3 regions of the Terrabacter sp. AAH1 genome follow, and region 3 is predicted to be linked to each of the others. Evidence: predicted binding sites of a transcription regulator. Region 3 holds the regulator's gene; each other region holds the start of a gene.
What was found. The regulator LexA, encoded in region 3, represses DNA repair genes until DNA is damaged. The targets are predictions, from matches to a motif close to TCGAACANNTGTTCGA.
Positions count from the first base shown of each region.

Region 1: the regulator LexA is predicted to act here: its motif matches at 7,247-7,262, upstream of ACXR8F_RS18730 (HNH endonuclease signature motif containing protein).
Region 2: the regulator LexA is predicted to act here: its motif matches at 4,057-4,072, upstream of ruvC (crossover junction endodeoxyribonuclease RuvC).

Region 1 covers NZ_JBTJJV010000015.1:113,316-122,681, reverse strand. Annotated here, with positions in the region: gene ACXR8F_RS18760 (glycogen debranching N-terminal domain-containing protein) at 1-1,631, opposite strand, end outside; gene ACXR8F_RS18755 (LacI family DNA-binding transcriptional regulator) at 1,839-2,894, shown strand; gene ACXR8F_RS18750 (sugar ABC transporter substrate-binding protein) at 2,972-4,222, shown strand; gene ACXR8F_RS18745 (carbohydrate ABC transporter permease) at 4,307-5,491, shown strand; gene ACXR8F_RS18740 (carbohydrate ABC transporter permease) at 5,488-6,348, shown strand; gene ACXR8F_RS18735 (phosphatase PAP2 family protein) at 6,338-7,150, opposite strand; gene ACXR8F_RS18730 (HNH endonuclease signature motif containing protein) at 7,481-8,989, shown strand; gene ACXR8F_RS18725 (CAP domain-containing protein) at 9,008-9,366, opposite strand, start outside.
Region 2 covers NZ_JBTJJV010000011.1:49,309-58,674, reverse strand. Annotated here, with positions in the region: gene ACXR8F_RS16040 (DUF4037 domain-containing protein) at 56-1,075, shown strand; gene kynU (kynureninase) at 1,068-2,321, opposite strand; gene pdxT (pyridoxal 5'-phosphate synthase glutaminase subunit PdxT) at 2,560-3,213, shown strand; gene ACXR8F_RS16025 (YebC/PmpR family DNA-binding transcriptional regulator) at 3,210-3,968, shown strand; gene ruvC (crossover junction endodeoxyribonuclease RuvC) at 4,110-4,775, shown strand; gene ruvA (Holliday junction branch migration protein RuvA) at 4,772-5,374, shown strand; gene ruvB (Holliday junction branch migration DNA helicase RuvB) at 5,371-6,498, shown strand; gene yajC (preprotein translocase subunit YajC) at 6,728-7,087, shown strand; gene secD (protein translocase subunit SecD) at 7,095-9,008, shown strand; gene secF (protein translocase subunit SecF) at 9,005-9,366, shown strand, end outside.
Region 3 covers NZ_JBTJJV010000007.1:45,471-54,836, reverse strand. Annotated here, with positions in the region: gene nrdR (transcriptional regulator NrdR) at 1-428, opposite strand, end outside; gene ACXR8F_RS12600 (MFS transporter) at 907-2,148, opposite strand; gene ACXR8F_RS12595 (ArsR/SmtB family transcription factor) at 2,184-2,831, opposite strand; gene ACXR8F_RS12590 (sensor histidine kinase) at 2,957-4,213, shown strand; gene ACXR8F_RS12585 (hypothetical protein) at 4,131-4,646, opposite strand; gene ACXR8F_RS12580 (alpha/beta hydrolase) at 4,721-6,487, opposite strand; gene ACXR8F_RS12575 (hypothetical protein) at 6,484-6,810, opposite strand; gene ACXR8F_RS12570 (LysM peptidoglycan-binding domain-containing protein) at 7,116-7,538, opposite strand; gene lexA (transcriptional repressor LexA) at 7,791-8,489, shown strand; gene ACXR8F_RS12560 (hypothetical protein) at 8,551-9,366, shown strand, end outside.

The sequences.
Region 1 (9,366 bases), on a different contig from region 3:
TCGTCGAGCAGCTCGGGCCCGGTCACCGTGGCGGCGACCTCGCGCGCCTCGGCGGCGTCGAGGGATCCCGTGCCGAGGACGTGACCCATGTTCGATCCGAGGCCGTCGACCGCGCGGCCGGCGCCGTCGAGGGCGATGGCGAGGTGGCGGCCGGCGTCGGTCTCGACCCAGAACCGGTCGCGCAGCCGCTGCTCGAGGGCCGAGGCCTGCGCCTCGAGCGCGTCGGCGTCGTCGACCTCGGTGGCGCCCAGTGCGCGGTGCAGGCGGGCGGCCGCGCGGAGGGCCTCGACGGCATACGCCTGCGCCTCGACGAGCGCGATCGGCGCGTCGGCGACGGTGCCGTCGCGCCAGCGGATGGAGTCGCCGGAGTCCTTCCAGCCCTGGTTCGCGAGGCCGGTGCCCGAGGTGTCGATGTACTTGAGCAGCCCGTCGGCGTCGGGCTGCCCGTCGCCGATGAGCCATCCGACGGCCGCGCGGAGCGCGGGCAGCAGGGTCTTCGCGCGCTCGACGGGGAGTCCCCAGTCGACGGCCTCGGCGAGCAGGCAGACCCAGAGGGCCGTCGCGTCGACGGTGCCGTAGTAGACCTGCGGCAGCGTCATCCCGGTGTTCTTGTCGCGGTAGACGTGCCGTCGCAGCTCGTGCGGGATCTTGCCCGGCGCCTCGCCCGTGACGGGGTCGTGCGTGGTGCCCTGCCGGCGCGCGAGCGTGTGGAGCGTCCCCTCCGCGAGCTCGGTGCCGAGGGGAAGGAGCATTCGGGCCGCCCAGATGGAGTCGCGTCCGAAGAGCGTGAGATACCACGGAGTTCCGGCCGCAGCGAAGACGTCGTCGGGCGAGGCGGGGTCGCGGAGCACGAGGTGGCGCAGGTCGTCGAGGCCGCGCTGGACCGTGCGGGCGAGACGGTGGTCGCGGGCGGTGACGCGCACGTCGTCCCAGTGCACGGCGTCGGCCCCGGGGTCGGCGTCGAAGGCCGATGCCTGCAGCCGCTCGGTGGCCACCCGGAGGCAGAGCGAGGCCGTGCTGCCGGGCTCGACGACGAGGGTCGCGCCGAGGACCACGGCGCCGTCAGGACCCGGCTCGACGGTCGCGCCCGAGCCGGGCGGCAGCTCCTCCAGGGTCAGCGTGGTGCGGTGCCAGTCGTCCTCGAGCACCGCGTGGCCGTCGACGACGGTGACCGGCGTGGGCGGTCCCGTGAGCCGACCCGACTTCACGGCTCCGATGTCGAGGCCGTCGCCACCGACGACGAGTCGCACGGGGGCGTGCACGGTCTGCGCCGCGCGCGAGGTGATGGCGACCTGCTCGGTCAGGGTGCGCCCGTCGGCCGAGAGCAGGTGCCTCGAGCGGAGCACCTCGACGGTGGGGTCGGGGCCCGGGTTGCCCAGGCCGCGGGCAGACCCGGCGTACTCGGCCGTCGAACCCGAGGCGCGTTCGGCGACGAAGGCCGGGGCCTCCGACGCCACCTCGAGGCGCAGGGTGCCGAGGATGCGGCGGTCGTCGACGTAGAGCCCGTGGCTCGTGCCGGGGAGCACGTCACCTGATCGGTCGGCGAGCACCGTCGCGTTGCCGTCGACGACGATCGACAGCTCGTGGAGCCAGGGCTGTCGAGGGGGGCGCTGCGTGTCGCGCTCGGTCACCGAGGGGCCTTCCGTCGGGCGGGAACGGGGTGTCGGGAGCGCCGTCGGCGCCGACCCAACCTGTCACGAAATGGTCAAGCATCCTTGACCAATCCGGGCAGACAAGAGCATGCTCCCTCTCGTATGAACGTTCAAGTCCACCGGACTTGCCGGTTTTGAACGATCAACTCGCTGGACTGGATGGGCTCGACCGCGAAGGAGCGTGGAGTGCAGGCCGATGAGTCGCGTGGTGGCCGGACGACGATCGTCGACGTCGCCGAGGCCGCGGGCGTGTCGCGCCAGACGGTGAGCAACGCTCTCAACCGCCCGCACAAGGTCGCTCCCGACACGCTCGAGCGGGTGCTGCGTGAGGTCGAGCGACTGCGCTTCACCCCGCACGCGTCGGCGCAGCAGCTGCGCCGGCAGCGCGCCTCGGCCTTCGGCTTCGAGGTCAACCCGTCGGGTCACCGTCGGCTCGGGCACATCCTCGACGAGTTCCTGGTCGAGCTCACCGTGTCCGCGCCCGCCCACGCCAGCCACCTGCTCGCCTTCGCCCCCGACCCCGACGACGTCATCGCCGGCTACCGCCAGACGCTCGCGAGCGGTCTCGTCGACGGGTTCGTCCTCGCCGACACCCGCCACGCCGACCCCCGGCCGCAGTGGCTCATCGAGCACGGCGTGCCGTTCGTGTCGTTCGGGCGGGTCTGGGACCGCCCCGAGCTCACCCGCTGGGTCGACGTCGACGGCCACGCCGGCGTGCTCGGCGCCGTGCGCCACCTCGCTGCCTCCGGCTACCGGCAGATCGGCTGGCTGGGGTGGCCCTCCGGCTCGCCCGTCGGCGACGACCGCCGCCGGGGCTGGGCCGACGGGCTGGCCGAGCTCGGCGTCACGGGCGAGGCCCCCACGGCCGAGTCCGTGCAGGACCTCGACGAGGCGACCGGGGCCGCCGAGCGGCTGCTCGACCGGCTCGGGCCCGACGCCGCGATCGTCTGCGCCTCCGACCTGCTCGCCCTCGGAGCCCTCCGGGCCGTCCGCAACCACGGGCTGGAGCCCGGCCGAGACGTCGGGGTCGTCGGCTTCGACGACACCGACGTCGCCGCAGCCATGCAGCTGACGAGCGTCCACCAGCCCGTCGCCGAGGCCGCCCGCATCGCCTGGGACCTGCTCGTCGACCCTGAGACGACGTCCGCCCCGGTGCTGCTCGAGCCCACCCTCACCGTGCGCGCGTCGAGCGTGCGCGACTCCGCCGGGGCCGGCCGCTCGTCCGTCCCCGAGCCACCGTGAAGCAAGCGCGGTTCCACGACGACCCACCCGGCATACGCCAGGGATCACGCCCCCACCACCCGAAACAGGAGACATCGATGTCACGCAAGACCACCACGGCCGCCGCAGCGGCCTGCCTCACCGGCGCGCTCGTCCTGAGCGCGTGCGGCGGGGGCGGCTTCAGCGGTGGCAACAACGCGCCGCAGGCCACGTCCAAGGGCCCAGTCAAGCTCACCGTCATGATCGGCAGCTCGGGCGACGCCGAGACCAACGCGGTCAAGCAGGCCACCGCGGCGTGGGCCAAGAAGACCGGCAACACCGTCGAGGTCATCGCCGCGTCCGACCTCGGCCAGCAGCTGGGTCAGGCCTTCGCGTCGACGACGCCCCCCGACGTCTTCTACACCGACGCCTCCAAGGTCGGCACGTTCGCCAAGGCCGGCAACCTCTACGCGTACGGCGACCAGGTCAAGGACGCCGGCTTCCTGCCGGCCCTCGTGAAGGCCTTCACGTACGACGACAAGTTCTACTGCGCCCCCAAGGACTACTCGACGCTCGCCCTCGAGATCAACACCGACCTGTGGAGCAAGGCCGGCCTCACCGACGCCGACATCCCGAAGGACTGGGCCGGCCTCGAAGCGGTGGCCAAGAAGCTGACGTCGGGCAAGGTCACCGGCCTCGTCATCGGCGACGACATCAACCGCAGCGGCGCCTTCATCAAGCAGGCCGGCGGGTGGATCGTCTCCGAGGACGGCAAGACGATGACGGCTGACAGCGCACCGGCCAAGGCGGGACTGGCAGAGGTCCAGAAGATGATGAAGGACGGAGTCCTCAAGTTCAGCAAGAACACCAACCCGTCCACCGGCTGGGGCGGCGAGGCGCTGGGCAAGGGTGTCGCGGCCATGACCATCGAGGGCAACTGGATCAGCGGCGCCAAGAAGGACTTCCCGAACCTCAAGTACAAGGTCGTCGAGCTGCCGGCAGGCCCTGCAGGCAAGGGGACGCTGCTGTTCAGCAACTGCTGGGGCATCGCCGCCAAGTCGCCCAACCAGGCGCAGTCCGTCGACCTGGTCAAGTCGCTCATCACGACCGACCAGCAGATGGCCTTCGCCGACGCCTTCGGCGTCATGCCCTCCACCGAGGAGGGCGCCAAGGCGTTCGCGGCGAAGTTCCCGGACCAGCAGGCCTTCGTCGCCGGCGGCCAGTACGCCCAGGGCCCGGTCAACCTGCCGGGCTTCGACGAGGTCATCACGAAGTTCAACTCGCAGCTGGCGACGCTGGGCAAGGGCGGAGACCCGAACGCCTGGCTCGCAGAGCTGCAGAAGAACGGCACCGCGGCCCTCTCCGGCTGACCCAACCCTGGCGTCCGCCCACCTCATGGCGCGGCGGGCGGACGCCACTCTCTCCCCACGGTCGCCGATCCCCAGGAGGGCTTCATGGCATCCATCGACGAACGTCCCCCGGACGACGTCACCGCGTCCGGCGCGCGAGCCGGGCAGGCGGCCGCGGTCTCCGCGGGCACCCCGACCGGCCAGGCCGGCGCTCCCGGCGCCCGACGTGCGCCGCGCCGCAACCGGGGCGGCCTACGCGGGCGAGAAGGCGCGGCGGGCTGGCTCTTCGTCGCCCCCATGATCGTCATCCTCGGGGTCTTCCTCGTCATCCCGATCGGGATGGCCCTGTGGGTGAGCTTCACCAACTGGCAGGGCAACTCAAACCCCTTCCAGGTCGGGCAGGGCACCGATGTCGTGGGTCTGAAGAACTACACGGACCTGTTTGCGCGCGACGGCCTGACCCGCGACAACTTCATGCAGTCGATCGGCAACACCTTCTACTACGTGCTGCTCGTCGTCCCGCTGCAAACGGCCCTCGCACTCGGGCTCGCGCTGCTCGTCAGCAACACGATGCTCAAGGGCCGCAGCTTCTTCCGCACCGCCTTCTACTTCCCGTCGGTGACGAGCTCGATCGCCATCGCGACGGTCTTCCTCTTCCTCTTCTCCAACACCGGCGCCGTCAACGCCTTCCTCGCCTTGTTCGGCATCGACGGGCCACAGTGGTTCACCGACAGCCGAGGCCTGCTCCACCTCGCCTTCAACGCGGTCGGGGTCGACAACCCCTCGTGGGCCCAGGGTGAGATCTTCGGACGCACCCTCTGGGACTGGCTCTCCGGCCCGTCGGTCGCGATGTTCGTCATCATCTTCCTCGTCATCTGGACGACGTCGGGCACCTTCATGCTGATGTTCATCGCGGCGCTGCAGGACCTGCCCGTCGAGATCGACGAGGCGGCGGCCCTCGACGGCACGTCGCGCTGGCAGAAGCTGCGGCACGTGACGCTGCCGATGATCAAGCCGGCGCTCTTCCTCGTCATCACGCTCGGGATCATCGGCACGTGGCAGGTCTTCGACCAGATCTACGTCATGGGCAAGGGGCAGCCCGACGGCACGACCCTGAGCCCGGCCTTCCTCTCCTACCAGCAGAGCTTCGGCAACTTCCGCTACGGCTCAGGTGCAGCCATGGCCTTCGTCGTCTTCCTCATCATCGTCGTCCTGACGCGATTGCAGCGCTACGTGCTGACCGACAAGGACGACCGCAAGCCCCTCTTCCGACTCGGAGGCCGCAAGTGATCGAGCGCCGGTCCAACCCCGTCAAGACGATCCTGCTGTATGCCGCACTGCTCGCCTTCGCGGTGTTCTTCATCTACCCCTTCCTCATCCAGATCTCGACGTCGTTCAAGACCGACCCCGACGCGGCGAACAATCCGTTGTCACTCGTGCCGAACCCCGTCACGACCCAGGTGTGGCAGCGGATCTTCGGTCAGACCGGCGACTCCTCGGTGCCCGTCACGACCTGGGTCCAGAACTCGTTCATCGTCACCCTCGTCGTGACGGCCGCGCGCGTCTTCCTCGACTCGCTGGCCGGTTACGCCCTGTCGCGGCTGCAGTTCCGCGGCCGCAACGCCGTCTTCGCAGCCCTGCTCGCCGTGATGGCGGTCCCCGGCGTGGCCCTGCTCATCCCGAAGTTCCTCATGGTCAACTACCTCGGCATCTACGACACGTACACCGCGATGATCCTGCCCCTCATCGTCGACGCCGCAGGCGTCTTCATCATGAAGCAGTTCTTCGACTCGGTGCCGGTCTCGATCGAGGAGGCGGCCCGGATGGACGGCGCGAGCATCTTCCGCACCTTCTGGTCGGTGGTGCTGCCGATGGCCAAGCCGGCGCTCATCACCCTGACGATCCTGTCGTTCCAGGGTTCGTGGAACGAGTTCTCCCACTTCCTCGTGGTGACCAAGGGCACGCCCGAGCACCAGACGCTCGTCACCGGCCTGGCCAGCCTGACGAGCGGACAGCTGGGCTCCGGCACCCAGTACCCCCTCAAGCTCGGCACCGCCCTGCTGGCGACGATCCCGGTCGCGGTGCTCTTCTTCGCGCTCCAGCGCTACTTCATCCGGGGCGCGAACGAAGGAGGCGTCAAGGGGTGAGGGGCCGTGCCACTGCCTGAGGGCGCTGGCGCAGGGTCAGCCACAGCCGGTGGGCGGTGACCACCACGAGCGCCCAGGCGAGGCCGATGAGCCACCCGGCGACGACGTCGGTGAGCCAGTGGTGTCCGAGGAAGACGCGTGAGAGGCCCATGGCGAGCACGAACACCGTGGCCACCGTGACGGTGGCGACGCGCTGCCAGGTGGCGGTCGTCTCGATGAGGACGAGGTACGCGACCACGGCCGTCAGCACGGTCGCGTTGAGGGTGTGACCGCTGGGAAAGCTGGGCGAGACCTCGAGCGGAGGCACGGCCAGCGCGGCCGGTGGGCGGGCCCGGTCGACGAAGTCCTTGCCGACGATCGTCATGGCGAGGGAACCGGCCGCCGCGACGACGGCGAGCACGATGGGCGTCCAGCGGCGCCGTCGCCACGTGATGACGGCGACGGCGAGAGTGGCGAGGATCGGCATGCCGACCGGTCCGCCGATGTCGGTGAAGGTGGTGACGGCCGAGTCGAGGGCGGGGGAGCGCAGGCCCACCGCCGCATCGAGCACCGGCTGGTCGACCGCGGAGAGCGAGTTGTTCCGGACGACGCTCTCGTAGACGGTCTCGATGCCCTCGACGAGTCCGACCATGACGATGATGGCGACCGCCGCGAAGACGACGAAGGCCAGGTGCGCCGACGACCACTGCACCGTGCGCGTCGTGACGGCCACGAGCCAGCGGCCGAACCGGCTGTGCCACGACGTGAGGTCGCGGGCTCCGATCGTGTCGTCGGGGGTGGGCGGCCGGTCGGCTGGGCGCATGTGCCCATCCTCACCCACGGAGCGAGCGTCGCGCGGAGGAGACAGGCCGCACCGGTGCTGGGTTGCGACGGTGAGGGTGCGCCCGTGGAACCTTTCTCGAACAAGTGTGCTAAAGTATGACAAGGACATACGTGAGGAGGGTGGCATGGCATTCGAGGGCTCCACGGCCTGCGCGCCGCCTCCGAGGTCCAGCATGACGTCTCCGACGTCCTGCTGGACCTGTCCCACCTCTCGCAGCTCTACGCGGTGCGGGCCGCGACGCGCACTGCGGTGCCTGTCCATGGCCGCTCAGCGGCTGTGCGGGCTGTCCGACGTGAGGTGGCGCGCGTCGTGCTCGAGCGCCAGTTGCCGGCCCTCGTCGCCGAGCTCCTCGCCGCTGCGACCGACGACCTGGCGGTGGCGCCGCTCGCGGACACCGAGGCGATGGCCAGCGGCGAGCTGCGGATCGTGGAGGCCGTGGAGCGCTGCAAGTCGGTGCTCGACGGCGTCGCGCTCGAGGCGCTCGCACGGCTGGAGGCGACGATCGATGCGGGGGAGCAGGCCCGGGCTGCCGACCTCGGACATCCGCGACCGGCCGGCTGGGTCGACGTCACTGATCTGACCGTGCTCGAGGTCGCAACGGCGACGGGTCTGGGGCAGCAGGAGGTGGGCGCCCGACTCGACCTGGCAACGACACGAAGTCCTGGTGTGGCCGAGCTGCGGTTGCGCCTGTCGAGGGGCGAGGTGAGCCTGCATCGCGCGTGCACCATCGAGCGCGAGATCCGCCGGCTCCCGCCGGAAGCGGGGCCTGGCATCGTCGAGGCGACGCTGCGGGCCAAGGACGACGCGCCGCCATCGCCGACGCTGTTCCGTCAGCGACTGACTCGCACCTGTCTGGCCGCCGACCGTGAGGCTGCGGCCCGTAGGCGCGCGGCCAGGAGGCGGCGTGGTGCCCACGCCCGCATCGACGGCGACGGCCTCGGGGTGCTCACCGTCACCAACGACGCCGACAAGGTCATCGCCGTGATGGAGCGCGCCGATGCCCTCGCACGTGCCGCGCGACAGGCCGGTGACCCGCGTTCGCTCGACCAGCTGCGGGCCGACGCCATCACCGGCGCGGTGGCCTTCGGTCAGATCGACCCGTCACCACGAGCCCCTGCGTCCCCGAAGGTCGCCGTCGCGGTCGAGACCGCGAGCGGCGCTGTTTCCGTCGGTGCGATCGGGTCCCCGCCTGCTGCTGGCGACGTGGATGCCGCGCCGGCGGACCTCTTCGGACGCACGAAGGTGGGCCGGCGCTCGGCCGCGGTGGTCACCATCGTCATTCCGGTCAGCACGGCTCTGGGGCTCACCGATGCGCCCTGCGAGATCCCGGGCTACGGCTGGGTCAGCGCCGAGCACGGTCGCCAGATCATGCTCGGCCCCGAGTCGACCTGGCGCCGCCTCCTCGTCGACGCCGAGACGGGCGCCGCGCTCCGGCTGGAGACGCAGGCCTACCGCCCGACCGCAGAGATGCGGGCGCACGTCGAAGCCGTCGACGGGACGTGCCGCGGCCCCGGCTGCACCGTCCCGGCCACCCGTTGCGACCTCGACCACGACATCCCGTGGCCGCACGGCCCGACGGCATCCACCAACTTCACCGCAAAGCACCGGTTGCACCACAACGTCCGCACCCACGGGCACTGGCACGCCGAACGCGACCCCGACGACGACACCGTCCGCTGGCGCACGGCGGCGAGGCGTCGCTACACGAGCCGTCCCCACGACTGGCTCGAAGCCCTCCGAGAGTCACCGCCACAGGATCGATCGAGCGACCATCCGCGTGACGGCTCGCACGAGATCGACGACCCGCCGCCCTTCTGACGCTGCGGCCTTCCTGGGTCAGCCGCCGAAGTCCTGGGTCCAGTAGGTGCCGTACGGGCCGCCCGTCGCGTAGCCGACGCCGATGGCCGTGTAACGACAGTTGAGGATGTTGGCCCGGTGGCCGGCGCTCTTCATCCACGCCGCCATCACGGTCGAGGGCGTGCGGTAGCCGGCCGCGATGTTCTCGCCCAGCCGGGTGCCGGGGTAGCCCTGGGCCCTGATGCGCTGCACGAACGTGCGGCCGTCGGGTGACGTGTGCGAGAAGTAGCGGCGCCTGGCCATGTCGGCCGAGTGCGCCTGCGCAGCCCGAGCGAGACGCGCATCGGTGACGAGCGCCCGGCAGCCGACCTTGGCCCGCTGCGCATTGACGAGCTGGA
Region 2 (9,366 bases), on a different contig from region 3:
CCGATCTGACCGCTTCCGGGTGTGTTGCGGGAGAGTGGCTGACAGGATCGACACCGTGGACCTCACCGGTACCGAGCTGTCGCGCACGTACTTCGAGCAGGTCGTGGAGCCGCTCGTCCGCGGTCGGTGGCCCGGTCTGCCGTGCGCTTCAGCACGCCTCGGGAGTGGCTCCGACGTCCTCGGACTGGACGACGCGATGTCGCGCGACCACGACTGGGGGCTTCGCCTCAACCTGCTGGTCCCAGCAGGGTCCGTCGCCGAGATCGACGCCCACCTGGCCGAGGTCCTTCCCGCCACCTTCGCGGGGCACCCGGTGCGCTTCGCGACGACGTGGGACCCGGTCGTGCGGCACCGGGTCCAGGTGCAGACCGCCCGTGACCTCGCGGTCTCGCGCCTCGGCGTCGACCCCACCCGCGACCTCGACGTGAGCGACTGGCTGTCGCTCACGGGCCAGGCCGTCCTCGAGGTCACCGGCGGCGAGGTCTTCGCCGACGACGTGGGCGAGCTGGACGGCATACGTCGACGGCTCGCCTGGTATCCCGACGACGTGTGGCGCCACGTGGTCGCGACGGGCTGGGCCCGGCTCGCCCAGGAGCTGCCCTTCGTCGGGCGCACGGGGGAGCGGGGAGACGACCTCGGCTCGCGGGTCGTGGCCGCACGGCTCGCGGGGGTCGCCATGCACCTCGGGCACCTGCTGGAGCGTCGGTGGCCGCCCTACGCCAAGTGGCTCGGCACGAGCTTCGCCCAGCTGCCGGTTGCGGGGACGGCGGCCGCGTCACTGCAGGCGGCTCTGTCCTCCGGCGGCTGGCGCGAGCGCGAGTCAGGGCTCGTCGACGCGCTCCGTCTGCTGGCCAGGGTGCAGGGCGGGGTCGGGCTGCCGTCCGTCGACGACCCGGTCGAGCCTTTCTGGGGCAGGCCGTACCGCGGAGTGCGCGCCGCCGTCGTGGACCTGCTCGAGGCGAGCATCACCGACCCGGTCGTGCGGGCACTGCCTCGCGGCGTCGGCTCCGTGGAGCAGTGGAGCGACAACGTCGACGTGCTCGTGCACGCGGCTCGCCGACGACCGCTCAGGTGACGGCGCCGCGCTCGGCGAACTCGGGACGCTCGTACTCGCGGCCCTCCAGCACCTCCTTCACGTGCACGGCGGCGCGGACGGCGTCGGCGTGGGTCACGTAGAGCGGCGCGAAGCCGAGCCGGATGATGTCGGGCTCGCGGAAGTCGCCGATGACGCCCCTGGCGATGAGCGCCTGCACCACGGCGAACGCCTGGGGGTGGCGCAGCGAGACCTGTGAGCCGCGCCGGGCCGGGTCGCGCGGGGTGGCCAGTGGCAGGTCGACTCCCAGCCCGTCGAGCGCGTCGATGAAGGTGCCGGTCACGGCGAGCGATGCGGCGCGCACGTCGGCGGGCGAGAGGCCGTCGTACGCCGTCAGCGCGGCCTCGAGGGCGAGCACCGACAGCAGGGGCGGCGTGCCGACTCGGGCGCGGGTGATGCCCGGGGCCGGCGCGTAGTCGGGTGCCATGTCGAAGGGGCGCGCGTGCCCGTTCCAGCCGGTGAGCGGCTGCTCGAAGGCGTCCTGGTGGCGCCGCGCGACGTAGATGAACGCCGGCGCACCCGGGCCGCCGTTGAGGTACTTGTAGCCGCAGCCGACGGCGAGGTCCGCACCGCCGGCGTCCAGGTCGACGTCGAGCACCCCGGCGGAGTGGCAGAGGTCCCAGCACGCCAGTGCCCCGACGGCGTGGGCCGCCTCGGTGACGGCGCGCAGGTCCCACAGCTCGCCGGTGCGGTAGTCGACGCTCGAGTACGACGCGAGCGCCAGCGCGTCACCGACCTCTGCGATGGCCGCCACGGCGTCGCGCGGGTTCACACGACGCACCTCGAGGCCCGCAAGGGCGGCGGCCGACTCGGTGATGTAGAGGTCGGTGGGAAAGGAGTCGGGGTCGGTGAGCACCACACGTCGGCCGGGGCGCAGCCGCGCGGCGCCGACGACCGCCTTGAAGAGGTTGACCGACGTCGAGTCCGTGACGACGACCTGGCCCGGCGCCGCACCGACGAGCCGGCCCACCGCGTCGCCGACGCGCGTCTGCGCACCCCACCAGTCGGACTCGTTCCACGACCGGATGAGCCGCTCGCCCCACTGCCGGTGCATGACGTCGTCGACGACGGCCGGCACAGCGCGGGGGAGGGCGCCCAGGGAGTTGCCGTCGAGGTAGATGACGCCGTCGGGCAGGTCGAAGAGGTCACGCGTCCCACGCAGCGGCGACTCGGCGTCGGCCTGCTCGGCGCGGGCGATCAGGGCGTCGTGGGTGTGCACGGTCGTCATGGCCGCAACGTAGCCGGTGGCGTCGTCGCGATGTCAGGGAGGACGGCACAGCCGTCTCGCATCCCAGACGGTTCGTCGCCCGCCGTCGTGCGGTGGCGGCGCCGGGCCGGCGCCGGGCGGCTCTACGGCCCGCCCTACGCTTGGTGCCGTGAGCACCCCGACCACCACGACCACCACGACGGGCGAGACCGGCGAGACGCACGAGACCGTCGCCGCCGCCCCCGCGCCGGCCGAGCCGGTGCGCATCGGCGTCCTCGCCGTGCAGGGCGACGTGCGCGAGCACCTGGCCGCCCTCACCGCACTGGGCGCGGAGGCCGTGACCGTGCGCCGACCGTCCGAGGTCGAGCAGGTCGACGGGCTCGTCATCCCCGGCGGGGAGTCGACCGTGATGGACAAGCTCGTGCGCGCCTTCGAGCTGCGCGAACCGTTGCTGCGGCGCATCGCCGAGGGCATGCCCGCCTACGGTTCGTGCGCCGGCATGATCATGCTCGCCGACCGCATCGTCGACGCCCGGCCCGACCAGCAGACCCTGGGCGGCCTCGACGTCACGGTGCGCCGCAACGCCTTCGGACGCCAGGTGGACTCGTTCGAGCAGGACCTCGAGTACGCGTGGACCGACGACTCGAACGAGGGCACCGTGCACGCCGTCTTCATCCGCGCCCCGTGGGTCGAGGAGGCCGGACCCGACGTGCAGGTGCTCGCCCGCGTGAGCGAGGGCGCTGCCGCCGGTAGGATCGTCGCGGTCCGGCAGGGCAACCTGATGGCCACGTCGTTCCACCCCGAGGTGGGTGGCGACCGCCGGATCCACGCCGAGTTCGTCTCGATCGTCAGAGCGCACCGACTCCAGCAGTCCGGTGCCAGCCAGTCACCGGAACGCGAGGACACTGCATGAGCGGCCACTCCAAATGGGCCACCACGAAGCACCAGAAGGCTGCCAAGGACGCCAAGCGCGGCAAGCTCTTCGCCAAGCTCATCAAGAACATCGAGGTCGCGGCCCGTCAGGGCGGCGCTGACCCCGCCGGCAACCCCACGCTCTACGACGCCATCCAGAAGGCGAAGAAGACGTCGGTGCCCAACGACAACATCGACCGTGCCGTCAAGCGCGCGTCGGGTGCTGAGGCGGGCGCGGCCGACTGGCAGACGATCATGTACGAGGGCTACGCGCCCAACGGCGTCGCGGTGCTCATCGAGTGCCTCACCGACAACCGCAACCGGGCCGCTGCAGAGGTGCGCACCGCGCTGACCCGCAACGGCGGCCAGCTGGCCGACCCGGGCTCGGTGTCCTACGTCTTCAACCGCAAGGGCGTCGTGACGGTGCTCAAGGAGGCCGGCTCCGAGGACGACATCCTCGAGGTCGTGCTCGAGGCCGGCGCCGAGGAGGTCAACGACAACGGCGACACCTGGGAGATCATCTCCGAGGCCACCGACTTCGTCGCGGTGCGCAAGGCGATCCAGGACGCCGGCATCGACTACGAGTCGGCCGAGGCGTCGTTCGTGCCCAACCTGCAGGTGCCGCTCGACCTCGACGGCGCGAAGAAGATGATCCGCGTCATCGAGGCGCTCGAGGACAGCGACGACGTGCAGAACGTCTTCGCCAACGGCGACATCCCCGACGACGTGCTGGCCCAGCTCGACGAAGAGGAATGAGCCGGGCTCGACAATCGACCCAGGTGCGGAGGCACGCCGGTGACCGGCGTGCCTCCCGTCCTTTCGGGGGAGGGCGGTTAGCGTTGTCCCGAACACCTGTTCGGATCCCTGTCGCCCGTCCACTGACCCAGGAGGTATGCCGTGCGCGTCCTCGCGGTCGACCCAGGCCTCACCCGCTGTGGCGTGGGCGTCGTCGACGGGGTGCCGGGCCGGCGCCTCGCGCTCGTCGAGGTCGGCGTCATCCGCACGCCGTCGGCCGACCCCACCCCGAGGCGCCTCGTCGCCGTCGAGGACGAGATGCGGCTGTGGTTCGAGCGACACCGGCCCGAGGCGGTGGCCATCGAGCGGGTCTTCGCCGACACCAACGTCTCGACGGTCATGGGCACCGCCCAGGTGACGGGCATCGTCATGATGCTCGCCGAGCGGCGCGGCCTGCCGGTCACGCTCCACACGCCCACCGAGGTCAAGGCCGCAGTGAGTGGCAGCGGCCGTGCCGACAAGGCCCAGGTCACCACGATGGTGACACGGCTGCTCGGCCTCGCCACGCCGCCGAAACCCGCCGACGCGGCCGACGCCCTGGCGCTCGCGATCTGCCACGTCTGGCGCGGAGGCACCCAGAACCGCCTCGAGGAGGCCGCACTCGAGCAGGCCGCGCGCATCGGCACCCGGGGGAGCGGCATACCGCGTCGTGTCCCGGCGTCCGCGGCACCGGCCGAGCGGCGTCTCCGGTCTCTCGCCAGCCAGCCCACCCGGTCCGCCCGCGTCGCGCGGCCGACCCGAAACATCCCTGGAGCCCAGCCCCGATGATCGCCTCCCTCTCCGGCACCGTCCTCAAGGTCGGCCTCGACTCCGTCGTGGTCGGCGTCGGCGGCGTCGGCATGCTCGTGCACACGACGCCCGCCACAGCCACGTCGGTGCGGCTCGGGCAGCCCACCGAGCTGGCCACCAGCCTCGTCGTGCGCGAGGACTCGCTGACGCTCTACGGCTTCGCCACCGACGACGAGAAGCACGTCTTCGAGACGGTGCAGACCGTCTCGGGCGTCGGCCCGCGGCTGGCGTTGGCGGTCCTCGCCGTGCACACGCCCGACGCGGTGCGCGTCGCCCTCGGCACGGGTGACCTCGTGGCGCTGACCAAGGTGCCCGGCATCGGCAAGAAGGGCGCCGAGCGCATGGTGCTCGAGCTCAAGGACAAGCTCGGTGCCCTGCCGGGCACCGGTGGGTCCGCCGAGCCCGTCCATCTCGACACCGGCGAGGCATGGCGCGAGCAGGTGGGCGAGGCCCTCGTCGGGCTCGGCTGGACCGCCCGCCAGGCCGATGACGCGCTCGACAAGGTGGCGCCCCTGGCTGCCGACGGTGCGGGTGTCTCCGCGCTGCTGCGGGCCGCCCTGCAGGAGCTCGGCCGATGAGTGTCGACCGCTCGGTGGGTTACGACGAGGCCTCCGACGTGTGGCACGACGGCTACGACGCGACCGCGCGCATCGTCGACGCCGGCAGCGACACCGACGAGCGCCAGGTCGAGGCGGCGCTGCGGCCCAAGCGGCTCGACGACTTCCCCGGGCAGCCGCGCGTGCGCGAGCAGCTCGGCCTGGTCCTCAAGGCGGCCCGCCGCCGCGGCACCCCTCCCGACCACGTCCTCCTCTCCGGACCGCCCGGCCTCGGCAAGACGACACTCGCCATGATCGTGGCGAGCGAGCTCGAGCAGCCGATCCGCATCACGTCGGGTCCGGCGATCCAGCATGCCGGCGACCTCGCATCGGTGCTGTCGTCGCTCGCCGAGGGCGAGGTGCTCTTCCTCGACGAGATCCACCGCATGTCACGCTCCGCCGAGGAGATGCTCTACCTCGCGATGGAGGACTTCCGCGTCGACGTCATCATCGGCAAGGGGCCGGGCGCCACGGCCATTCCGCTCGAGCTGCCGCCGTTCACCGTCGTGGGCGCCACGACCCGAGCGGGTCTGCTGCCGGCGCCGCTGCGCGACCGGTTCGGCTTCACCGGCCACCTCGACTACTACACGGCCGCCGACCTCGTCACGATCCTGCACCGCTCGGCCCGCCTGCTCGGTCTCGACGCCGACGACGACGGCATCCGCGAGATCTCGCTTCGCTCGCGCGGCACCCCGCGTATCGCCAACCGCCTCCTGCGGCGCGTGCGTGACTGGGCGCAGGTGCACGGCGACGGTCGGGTCACCCACTCCGCCGCCCGCCAGGCCCTCGCGCTCTTCGACGTCGACGAGCGCGGGCTCGACCGCCTCGACCGGGCGGTGCTCGAGGCGCTCTGCCGGCGGTTCAACGGCGGCCCGGTCGGTCTGTCCACGCTCGCGGTGGCCGTGGGGGAGGAGCCCGACACCGTGGAGACGGTCGCTGAGCCCTACCTCGTGCGCGAGGGCTTCATGGTGCGTACGCCCCGCGGCCGCGCTGCCTCGACGCTCGCCTGGGAGCACCTCGGCCTCAAGCCTCCGGTCGACGCGCAGTCGCTGTGGTCTGCGACCCTCCCCATCGAGGAGTCCGGCGGGGGCCGCTTCGACTCGTGACGGGTCGCGCTCGCCGCGTGCCGAGCGCGACCAAAACGTGACACAGGCTTGCGTCGCGAGGCCCTGAGTCGGTCTGACAAACTGCACCGGCGCACGTAGACTCCTGCGGGCACCATCGCCGCTGCCGCGGCACCATCCGGTGCTCCCGGTCGTTGACGCGAGACCCGACCCGAACCGAAGGGTCGAACTGTGCGCCACCACCGACGAAGACACGAAGGACTGAGCTGACATGAACAACAACGGGGCCTTCTCGTTGCTGATTTTCGCGCTGCCCCTGCTGCTGCTGGGCTGGCTGTTCTTTACCCAGAACAAGCGGATGAAGCAGATGCGCGAGTTCAGCTCGTCGCTCAACGTCGGCGACCACGTCGTCACCTCCTCGGGTGTCTACGGCACGATCAAGCACCTCGACGACACCACCGCGTGGCTCGAGATCGCCGAGGGCACCACGGTCCGGTTCGACCGCCGCGCCGTCGCGATGAAGCAAGCCGATGGGGTCTCGGCAGCGCCGACCACGGCCGACAACCCGACCACGCACGGCAACGACTCGGTGCCGGACGACGCTCCGGGTCCGCAGCAGAACGGTCAGTGAGGCTTTCGTGGCACGCAGCTCCACCAAGAAGTCGGCGAGACGCAGCCTCCTGGCGCTGATCGTCGTCATCCTCGGCCTCGGCGGCCTCGTCGGCGGCCTCACCGTCTGGGGTGGCGGCTCGACGACCCCGCGTCTGGGTCTCGACCTCGAGGGCGGCACGGAGCTCGTGCTCCAGCCCGTCCTCGTCGGCACGGAGAAGATCAACGAGGGCCAGGTCAACCGCGCCGTCGACATCATCCGCCAGCGCATCGACGCCAACGGCGTGTCCGAGGCCGAGATCGCCACCCAGGGCGGCCAGAACATCGTCGTCTCGATCCCGGGCTCCCCGTCGCCCGAGCAGCTCGACGCCATCCGCAAGCCGTCGCAGCTGCGGTTCCGCGCTGTGTACGTCCAGGCCCTCGACACCAACGCCACCCAGGTCAACCCGGGTGGCGGCGCAACCGGCACGCCGACGCCCTCCGGCACGGCCACCACGCCGGCGTCGGGCAAGCCGTCGGCCACCGGCACCGCGACCCCGTCGACATCCGCGACCGCCCAGAACGGCGTCGTGCCCGACGCACTGCGTGCCGCCACGACGCCGGCCACCCCCACCGGCACGGCCACTGGCACGGCCACCGCGAAGCCCACCACGCCGGCGCCTGCCGCGACGACGGCCCCGGCCGCGCCCACGCAGGCGCAGACCGAGGCCGCTGTGAAGGCACAGGCCGTCAAGGGCCTCACCGGCATCGGCTGGGCCCAGGCGAAGGCCGACGAGGCCGCCACCAAGGTCGCCAAGCAGTACTCGGCGCTCAACTGCTCCACGCCGGGCGCCGTCGACAAGATCGTCGACGACCCCGACCAGCCGATCGCGACCTGCGGCGACGACCGCACCACGAAGTACGTCCTCGGCCCGAGCGAGATCAACGGCAGCGAGATCGCCGACGCGAGCAGCGGCTACCAGCCCGGCCCGAACGGCCAGCCCACCTCCATCGTCGAGGTCGCCCTGTCGTTCAAGGACAGCGGCAAGGCCAAGTTCGCCGCCGTGACGAAGCGTCTCTACGGCCTGCAGTCCGAGCCGCCGCTCGACCAGTTCGCCGTCGTGCTCGACAAGAGCGTCATCACCGCGCCGCAGGCCCGCGCCGTCATCTCCGACGGTCGTGCCTCGATCACCGGCTCGTTCACCATCGACTCGGCCAAGCAGCTCGCCGAGCAGCTCAAGTTCGGCGCCCTGCCCATCTCGTTCGCGCTGCAGACGCAGGACAACATCACCCCCCAGCTCGGTGAGGAGCAGCTGCGCATCGGTCTTCTCGCCGGTTTCGTGGGCTTGCTGCTCGTCGTCGTCTACTCGCTGTTCCAGTACCGCGCCCTCGGGTTCGTCACCGTCGCCTCGCTCGCCGTGGCGTCGATCATCACCTACCTCGCGGTCACGGTGCTGGGCACGACGCACGGATTCCGCCTGACGATGGCCGGCGTCACCGGCCTCATCGTCGCGATCGGCGTCACGGCCGACAGCTTCATCGTCTACTTCGAGCGCATCCGCGACGAGGTGCGCGACGGGCGCCCGCTCGTCGCCGCCGTCGAGACCGGCTGGAAGCGCGCCCGGCGCACGATCATCGCGGCCGACGCCGTGAACTTCATCGCGGCCGGCGTGCTCTACTTCCTCGCCTCGAGCAACGTGCGCGGCTTCGCCTTCACCCTCGGCCTGACGACGCTCATCGACCTCGCGGTCGTCATGCTCTTCACCCACCCGACGGTGCAGCTGCTCGCCCGCACGAAGTTCTTCGGCGGGGGCCACAAGTGGTCGGGTCTCGACCCGCAGCGCCTCGGCGCCAAGGAGACTCTCCGTTACCGCGGCCGCGGTCAGTTCGGGTCGGCCGGCGCCCAGCGCCCGCCCGCCACCGTGGGCTCGGCCCGCGTCGCCGAGGGGAAGGCCCAGGCATGATCAACTTCGCTCAGGTCGGCAACGACCTCTACACCGGCAAGCGCTCGATCGAGTTCATCAAGCGCCAGAAGACCTGGTACGCGGTCTCGGCCGTGCTCATCGCCCTCGCCCTCGTCGGCATCTTCGTCAAGCACCTCAACTTCGGCATCGAGTTCAGCGGTGGCTCCGAGTTCCGCGTGCAGGGCGTGACGAACAGCCAGGACTACGAGCAGAAGGCCCAGGACGCGATCGGCAACGCCGGCATCCAGGGCAACGTCGTCTCGACGGTCATCGGCCAGAACACGGTCCGCGTCCAGTCCGAGGCCGCCTCCGAGCGCACCGACGAGGCGTCGGCCGCGCTGGCCAAGGAGTTCGGGGT
Region 3 (9,366 bases):
AGCGCGATGGCTCCCTCGAAGTCCTCGAGGCTCTCCCACGCCTGGTAGACGCTGGCGAACCTGAGGTATGCGACCTCGTCGAGCTCGCGGAGCGGCTCGAGGACGGCCATGCCGACCTCGTGCGCCTCGATCTCGGCGTTTCCCTGCGACCGGATCGCCTCCTCGACCTTCTGGGCGAGGAGGGCCAGGTCGTCCTCACTGACGGGCCGGCCCTGGCACGACTTGCGCACGCCGGAGAGCACCTTGGCCCGGCTGAACGGCTCGGAGGCCCCCGACCGCTTGATCACGTTGAGGCTCGAGGTCTCGAGCGTCGTGAAGCGGCGGTTGCACTGGGGGCACTGACGCCGGCGTCGGATGCAGGCGCCGTCGTCGGTGGTGCGCGAGTCGATGACCCGCGAGTCGGTGTGGCGGCAGAACGGGCAGTGCACGTCTGGTCACCTTCCCTTCCCCGAGACCCGGTCGTTCAGCGTGGCGGCCATCCCGTATGCCGTCCGCGACGGTCCCGAGAGCCGCCCGGTGTTCGTGGGACCGGGCGAGGCTGGGGACGGGGCTGGGGACGACGTGGGGATGACCTGTGGGTAACCCCCGTCTGACTGGGGACTACATGTGGACGTCTTACATCTGTGTAACTACTAGATGTAGGGGTAACTGTAGGCATGCTGTGACCCCGATCGCAAGCGAATCGAGAACCTCCGGCGCGCCGCGTCGCTGACCTGCACAAACGTCACAGGAGCCCCACACGTCCCGGCGTGTCGGGCCTCGCGCCCGGGCGGCCCCACCCCAACATCTTGGGGTGGGGCAGCGGTGCGAGTCCCCCATCTTCACATCCGGCAGAGCCCCCTGCAGGGCCTGCCAGCGTGTGCCGGCCGCCTCCGTGGCGGCGGGCCGCCCCGGTCGTCGCGACGATCAGGTCAGGCGGCCGATCGCGGGCCGCGTCGCGAACCAGAGGCAGAGCAGCGCCATGGCACCACCGAAGGCGGCAGCCGCCGTGAGCACCGAGGTCACGGCCGCGAGCGCCCCGAAGGCCGGGAGGGCCACGGGCACGAGGGCCATGTCGCCGAGGCTCGAGACGGCCGACACGCGCCCGAGGTGGCTCGGCGCCACCGTCCGCTGGAAGACCCCCGACAGCCACACGGACGCCGTGCCGGCGAGGACGCCGACGGTCGCCATGGCGCCGAGCAGCGCCGCCCGCGAGTCGAGACCGGTCGCGGCGAGGGCCAGCCCCTGGACGACGAGCCCGAGGAAACCAGCACGAGCCGGGCGGGCGACCTTCCAACGGATCGCGGCGAGGCTCCCGACGATCGCGCCCGTCGCGAAAGCGCCCTCCGCGAGACCGAGCCACGTCGAGCCCCAGCCCGAGGCCGAGACGCGCAGCGCGATGCCGAGTGCGATGACGGGACTGACGAAGACGTTGAGGGAGCTGAGGCCCAGCACCAGCAGCCGGGCGGACTCGTCAGCACGCAGGTAGCACGCGCCGTCGCGCAGGCTCGCCGACCACGAGACGCGCGGCGCCCGCGGCAGCCGGTAGCGCGGTCGCACCCCGAACCAGAGGACCCCCGCGACGACGAGGAAGGTCACGGCGTCCAGCACCATGGCTCCGGGCGCTCCCAGCCACGCGACGACCACACCGCCGGCCGGCGCGCCGAGCAGCCTGGCGACGCGGTTGCAGATCTGGTTCCACCCGCTGACGGTGGCGAGGTCCTGGGTGCGGACGAGCTGGCGAGCGAGGGTGGCGCCGGCGGGGATCGTCAGTCCCATGGCCACGCCGAGCAGCACACCCAGCGTGATGAGCAGTGCGGCTCCCCGCGCCCCGGCGACCCAGGCGATCGCGCCCGTGAGGAGGACGACCGCTTGCAGCACCCGACCCGTCACCAGTACGCGCCGGGTGTCGAAGCGGTCCGCGATGACCCCTCCGGCGAGGACGAGCACCGCCTGGGGCAGGGTCTCAGCCCCGAGGACGACCCCGGCGAGACCCGGCGACAGCGTCTGGGCAGCAGTCCACGCGAGCGCCACGACCCACATGGCGTCGCCGAACCACGACAGGGTGACAGCGGCGACCCAGCCCTGGACCATCCGGTCCCGGGTCACGTCAGGTGGCGCCTCGCCGATGAGCTCGGGCGCCTCCGCCAGCTCGGGCGGGGTCGGCACCGCCCGAGCTGACGTGGGTGCCTCGGCCCGGCTCATCACCCGACTGGCCGGCTCGGGAAGACGCGAGCCGAGGCGCGCACCGGCACTCGGTCGAGGTGCGGGCGCTGCAGCGCATCGGCCCGGCACGCAGCGCTCCACTCGACGATCACGTCGGTCAGCCGCTGCGACAGCTCGCGCATCTGGTCGAGGGTCGCCGGCACGAAGGTGTCGGTGGCGGCGGCGGCCCGGCGCACCTCCTCGTCCACGTGCTGGCCTTCGACGAGCCACTCCTGCACGGCCCGCACGTGGTGGCGGAAGTTCTCGGCCTCGGCGGTCGCCGCCACGCGTCGCGCAACGGTGCCGTCGGCGAAGTCGACCGCGTCCCAGGTCAGGTCGCGGGCCCGGATGCGCCACCAGCTCTCGCGCGAGTCGCGGGCGAGCTCGGGCGCCGGCTCGACGAAGCCGTAGCGGTGCAGCACACCGAGGTGGTGGCTGACGGACCCGGCCGCGAGCCCGGTGGCCCCGCTGAGGCGGCCGACGCTCGCCGGGCCGTCGGCAGAGAGGAGCTCGCAGATCCAGCGGCGTGTCGGGTGGTGGAAGGCGGTGAGCGCGTCGAGCAGCGCAGACCCCGACTCGCCGCCCTTCACGGCGGCGCCGGCCGGGCTGGTGGCGAGGTGACGTTCGGCGGCGGTGAGTCGAGGCACGAGTGCCACCCTTGACGGCGGGCGAGACTTTGACAAGGGCTCTTGTATAACTGGCCGTCGCGCAACCGACGACACGGGGCGAGAACCGCTTGCCGCGCTCTCGAACTCGATGCAGTCTTCGTATCGTGACAAACCGGACCACCCTCGAGGACGACCTGGACCGAGCGCAGCGGCGCGACGACGCCCTGTGGCGCTACGACGTGCTCGGTCGGGCACCGGCTCGGGAGCTGCAGGCCCTCGTCGACATCGCCGCCCAGCTCTGCGCCGTGCCCACGGCCGCGATCAACCTCATCACCTCGACGGAGCAGCAGCAGATCGCCACCACCGGCTTCGAGCCGTCCATCTGCGCCCGCGAGGACTCGATGTGTGCCGCCGTGCTCGAGCACACCGACCGGGTCGTGGTGCCGAACGCGAGCGTCGACGAACGGTTCCGCGAGAACCCTTTCGTCACAGGGATCCTGGGCGACGTCCGGTTCTACGCCTCGGCACCGCTGACCACCCCCCAAGGCGTCATCATCGGCCGGCTGTGCGTCTTCGACTCCACCCCCCGAGAGCTCGACGAGGCCCAGGAGCAGGCCCTGGTCGCCATCGCCGAGCGCGTCGTCGACGTGCTCGAGCTGCGGCTGCGCACCCGTGAGCTCGAGGACTCGCTGGCCGCCCTCACCCAGACCCGCGACGAGCTGCACCGCTCGAACGAGGCGCTGTCGGTCTTCGCCGGCCAGGTGAGCCATGACCTGCGCACTCCCCTCACGGCGATCATGGCGAGCACCGAGATGCTCGGCCAGCAGCCGGCCGTCATGGCCGACCAGTGGTCCGAGCGGCTGGTCGCGACTGCGTTCCGGTCCGCCACCCGCATGGCCGGGATGATTGAGCAGATCCTGGCGCACGCACGGGTCGGTGCCGAGCTGCACAAGGAACCGAGCGACCTGCGCGTCGTGATCGGCTCGGTGCTCGAGGACCTGGCGCCCACGCTGACGGCGAAGGCCGCCACCGTCGAGGTCGGCGAGCTCCCGACCCTCCCGGCCGACGCCCAGCAGCTCTACTCCGTGCTGCTCAACCTCGTCTCCAACGCCGTGAAGTACGCCCGTCCCGACGTCTCGCCGATCGTCGGCGTCACGGCGGAGCGCCACGGACGGATGTGGCGGATCTCGGTGCGAGACAACGGCGTCGGCATCGCGCCCGGCGATCGTGAGCGCGTGTTCGAGCTCTTCAGCCGCGTGGGCACAGCAGGCGACGGCAGCGGCATCGGGCTGGCCACCGTCAAGCGGATCATCGAGGCGCACGGCGGCTCCATCGGCATCAGCCACTCCGACCGTCCCGGGACCCTGGTCTGGTTCGAGCTGCCGGCCACCGACGAGACCGAGACCGTCCAGAAGGCCTGACCGGCTGTGCCGCTCTGGCCAGCACCGACCACGCGATCCCGAACGCGACGGGTGCACGCAGCTCGATGAAGCCGCCCTGGACGACCAGCAGCACGAACGTCCAGGCGGCGGACCCGTCGTCGATCGCGGCCGCCAGCGCCACGGCGCCACCCCGCGCGCCACTGTCGATGACCACCCCCGCTGCCGTCACGGCGAGCTGGGCCACGGCGGCCAGGCCGGCCCAGCGCAGCCGCGCGCGGGTGGTCCGCGGCGGTGCGCCGGGCTGCACCGGCCCGAGGAGCGCCGGCGGTGGTCGCTGTCGGTCGAGCGCGACGGCGATGACCACCCCGAACGCCACGACGCCCAGCAGCAGCGGGGACGACACCGCGACGACCGCCGCGTCTGCCGCTGCTCCGGCGCCGTAACCGGCCCAGGCGACGAACACCGGAGCCACGGCTTGCACCAGCACTGCCGTGAGGCATGCCCTCACGACCATGGCGTCCCCGCGCGGGGGCGCCGCCGACTCGATCACGGGACCAGCCTCGGCCAACGCAGCGGGTCTGAGCCCAGGCTCGGCCCCGTGGTGGTGCAGGCTCGCTCGTCGGCGCCCTGCAGGATGCGCAAGTCGGGACGTCCGGCGGCGACGGCGACGAGGTTGTGCGCGCTGTCGGTGCCCGCTCTCAGGTAGTCGGAGTGCCCGGCCGACGTACGGCCGACGTCGACGAAGCTGGACCGCGGTCGCATCCAGTGGTTGCACCCCGTGCCCGGCTGCTTGGGTGCGAACGTCGAGAGCCGCAGGGCGCCCCCGACCTCCTGCGGCCGTGTGCCGTGCACCATCCAGCCGTAGCCGAAGACGTCGTCGCCGATCGCGCCGAGGACGTTGAGGGCTCCCGGTCGGAGGGCGGTTCGCGCGAGGTCGGTGAAGGGCATCCCCGGAGCACCGAACACGGCGATGTCGTCGATCCGGCTGGTGCGCAGGCTGGCGAACCCGGCGAGCGTGCCGCCGTAGGAGTGCGCCCACACGGTCTGGTGGGCCGGGCGCTGACGGGCGGCGTCGACGCCGGTGACGAAGTCGGCGAGTGCTCCCGCGTTCTCGCGAGCGACCTTGGCGTTGAGGACGTTACGGTCGATCGACGACACGATCTCGTCCACCTGCGGGGCGTCGTAACCCATCCACGTGATGACAGCGACGTCCTGCCCGCGAGCGATGGCGCGCGCCTCCGACCGCATGCGCACGAACGTGTCGTCGTAGCGGCGCAGATCGGCGCCGACCATCGTCGACAGTCCGCCGACGAAGGTGACGACGTGCTCCGCCCGGTCGACGTCGCCGACGGCGACGACAGCCCTGAGGTCGCGCTGGCGCGTGTCGACGAGCAGCAGCCGCCGAGGCCCTCCGTCTCGACGGGCGAGCACGTCACGCACCGCGCGTATGCCGTCCACCTGCTCGTGCGCCCGCGAGCGCTCCCGGGCGTTCCAGGGCGAGCCGTCGCGCCGCGCGTCCGACTCGCGGGCGACGGCCGCTCGCTCGGCGCGGTCGAGGAGCAGCAGGTTCGCCTCGTGACGGGCGGCGGCCGGCACGCCGTCTCGTGGACCGACCCACTCGGGTCGCCCGCGGATGGCCTGACGCTGCTCCTCGTCGGTGAGCGAACGCCACCAGGCTGCCGAGGCGAACACGCCGGCCGTCTGTGGCGGCGGCGCCAGGACGTCGCTCGGGGCCAGGTGGGACGCCGCGAGCCCCGGGCCGACCGCCCCTGTCGAGCTCGCTCCTCGCGCCGCGACGAGGAGTGAGTGCTGGAGCTCCTCGTCGGTCCTGGTGGCTGTCTGGGTGGCCTGTCGGAGGCAAGCGACGACCTCGCTCCTCAGCAGCTCGTCGAGCCGGGCCCGGTGCGCCTCGCCGACCGGGTCCCCCAGGGAGGCGCGAACGGGGAGGAAGAGCCGACCGTCCTCGTCGACCCAGGCGCCCTCGTCGGCCGCCCGACGGTCGGCACGATCGACGAGGTCGAGCGCACTCTGCAGCCGGTGCGACGCCTCTCCCACGGCGTGGCCCGCGGCCGCGACGCTGCTCGCGAGCTGCCCGAGCCCAGCCACGACCGTGCCGTAGCGGTCGGCCGCGGCCGTCGCACCGGCCCCCGACCACCGGGGCGCGGCCGAGCGTCGCCAGAGCACCAGCTCGGACAGCACGACGAGGCGGCGGCGTCGCTCCTCCAGGCGCCGGCTCACCTCGAGCAGCAGCTGGGGACGGCCTGCGCGGACATCGCGCACCCGCAGGGCGCCGCCCGCCGCAGCCGCCGTCATCGGGCGCTGCGCCGGGGGTCGTCGCGCCGCAGGTCGTCCCCCGTGCCGAGTGCCTGCTGGACCACGCGCTCCACGGCGTCGTAGCCGTCGGCCGCCAGACTCACGCACCGGCCGAGCTCGCGCAGCTCCCACTGCGCCGTCGCCAGTCGCGCCTGCCACGCCGCAGCCACCTGCGACCTGCCCGAGGCGCAGCGGCCGCCCGGCAGCCCCACGGCGACCGGCCGCAGGTCGTCGGCGAGCCCGAGCCGCCGCACCTCGGCGAGCACCTCCTCGATCGTGGCGACGCCGGCGCGCAGCGTCCGGATATCGATCTCGTACCTCATCCCCTGCTCCCTTCCCGAGAGCAGCCACGCTAGGTCGCGGTCGCCGCGCCCGGTGCGCGTCATCCACAGCCCCGGCAAAGGGCACCAAAGGGCCGGCAAAGGGCCGGCAAAAGGGGCGGTGACACAGCAGAACGCCGCACCCCCTCCTCAGGGGTGCGGCGTCCGGGCGGGAACGGCGGGGTCGAAGCGCCGCTTCCGCCAGCCGCTGGAGGTGGAGCCAACGCGGCCGATCGGAAGGGTCGAGGCACGCGGCCGCCAGCCGGACGGCATACGCAAGGGGCCTCGGACCCGGGAGACTCCGGGCGTCAGTGACCCGGGATGACGAGCTGCTGCCCCACGTGGATCTCGGTGGTGCTGAGGCTGTTGGCGACCTGGAGCTCGACGACGCCGTCGGTGACGGGCAGCTGCGGGAGCTCGCGGGCCGCGATGCCCGACAAGGTCTGGCCCGCGGTGACGGTGACGGTACGGGGCTCGCCCGAGGCCGAGGCGAGCTGGCCGGCGAGCCCGACGGCGAGCAGGGAGACGACTGCGGCGACGAGCAGGGCGACCACGAGGCGGCCGAACCGGGTCAGGCGCAGCGGCGGCTGGGCTGCACGGGCTGCACGGGCGGCACGGGCTGCACGGGCTGCGTCGCGCCCGGTCGGCACGAGGACGAGCTGCGGGCGTGCGGCGGGCCGCGGCTCGCTGGTCTGCTGCTGACGAACGGCCTCGAGGACGATGGCGCTCATGGTGACCTCCCCTTGCTGCTGATCTGGCGAACACGTGTTCGATAGAACGTCTGTACGATTTGTAGCACGTATGTTCGAGGAAGTCGAGACACGCATCGAACAGGTGTTTGGCAACTGTGTTCGAACCTCGTTACTCTTTCCTCACACCACACACCTCACCAGCCACCACTGACACTGGGTCCCGAGCGGTTTCCCGAGCCGCTTGCGACCCGCGTTCAGCAGACGGTCTGACGAGCCGACGAAGGGGACACCATGGGCGTGACCGAGCTTCCCGACCGCGAGACCGGCGACGGGCTGACCGTGCGTCAGCGGCGAGTGCTCGAGGTGATCCGCAACTCCGTCGACCGCCGGGGCTACCCGCCGAGCATGCGCGAGATCGGCGACGCCGTCGGCCTCGCAAGCCCCTCGAGCGTCTCCCACCAGCTCAACGCCCTCGTGACCAAGGGCTACCTGCGACGTGACCCCAACCGGCCGCGCGCCCTCGAGATCGTCTCGCCCGACGCGACGGCGGAGGAGGCCGGCAGCCGCAGCGGCACCCATTACGACACCGAGACCGACTCGGGCGACGCCCGCCCCGAGGCCTCCTACGTCCCCGTCCTCGGGCAGATCGCCGCCGGCGTCCCGATCACGGCCGAGGAGGTCGTCGAGGACGTCTTCCCGCTGCCCAAGCAGCTCGTCGGCGAGGGCGACCTCTTCCTGCTCAAGGTCAACGGCGACTCCATGGTCGACGCGGCGATCTGCGACGGCGACTGGGTCGTCGTGCGCCAGCAGCAGCACGCCGAGAACGGCGACGTCGTCGCGGCGATGCTCGACAACGAGGCCACGGTGAAGACCTTCAAGCGCGTCGACGGCCATGTCTGGCTCATGCCGCACAACGAGGACTTCTCCCCCATCGACGGTGACCACGCGACGATCCTGGGCAAGGTCACCGCCGTCCTGCGCCGCATCTGACGGGCCGCCGGGGCTGCGTCCGACAGGCGCATCGCCCCGGCCCACGCCAGACTCTGGAGACGTGAGTCCTGCAGAGGAGACCACCATGGCCGCCGGGCGCACCCGCGATGTCGTCTACACCTACCGCTACCTGCGTGGCGCGATGATCGCACTCCTGCTCATGCTGCTGCTCTCGGTCGGCTACCAGTGGTGGTGGGAGACCGACCACAGCTGCTGGCTCGGGTCGATCAGCGCGTACTACTACACGCCCGCGCGCACGGTCTTCGTCGGCTCCCTCTGTGCGCTCGGGGCCAGCCTCATCGCCTACAAGGGGCACTCGTCCGAGGAGGACGTATTGCTCAACTTCTCGGGCTTCATGGCGTTCGTCGTCGCCATGGTCCCGACGGTGCCCGACTTCGGCTGCGGACCCAACGCCTACACCCAGACGCCCGCCGAGATCGCGGCGGCGGTGCGCAACAACATCTGGTCGCTCGTCGTCGTCGCGGCCATCGGTGCCGTCATCGTGGCGGCCCTGAAACGGGGCGCCATGGTGCGCGACGCCGCCGCGCGCCCCACTGCGCGCTCGGTGGTCGTGACCCTGGCCTGCGCCGGTGTCCTCCTCGTCGAGCTGGCCCTCTTCCTCGTCCTGCGCGACCGCTTCATCGCGCTGAGCCACGGCATCGCGGCGGCCACGATGGTGGCCGGCGTCATCGCCGTCATGGTGCTGAGCGCGCTGCGCACCGAGGAGCGGCACCGGGCCGTCGGTGACGACTCCGGTCGCGGTTACCGCCGCATCTACCTCGCCATCGCCGTCGCGCTCACGGCCGCCCTCGCCGCGACGGTCGTCGCGGCGCTGACCGTGACGGGCTTCGCCCACCTCGTCCTCGTCGCCGAGGTC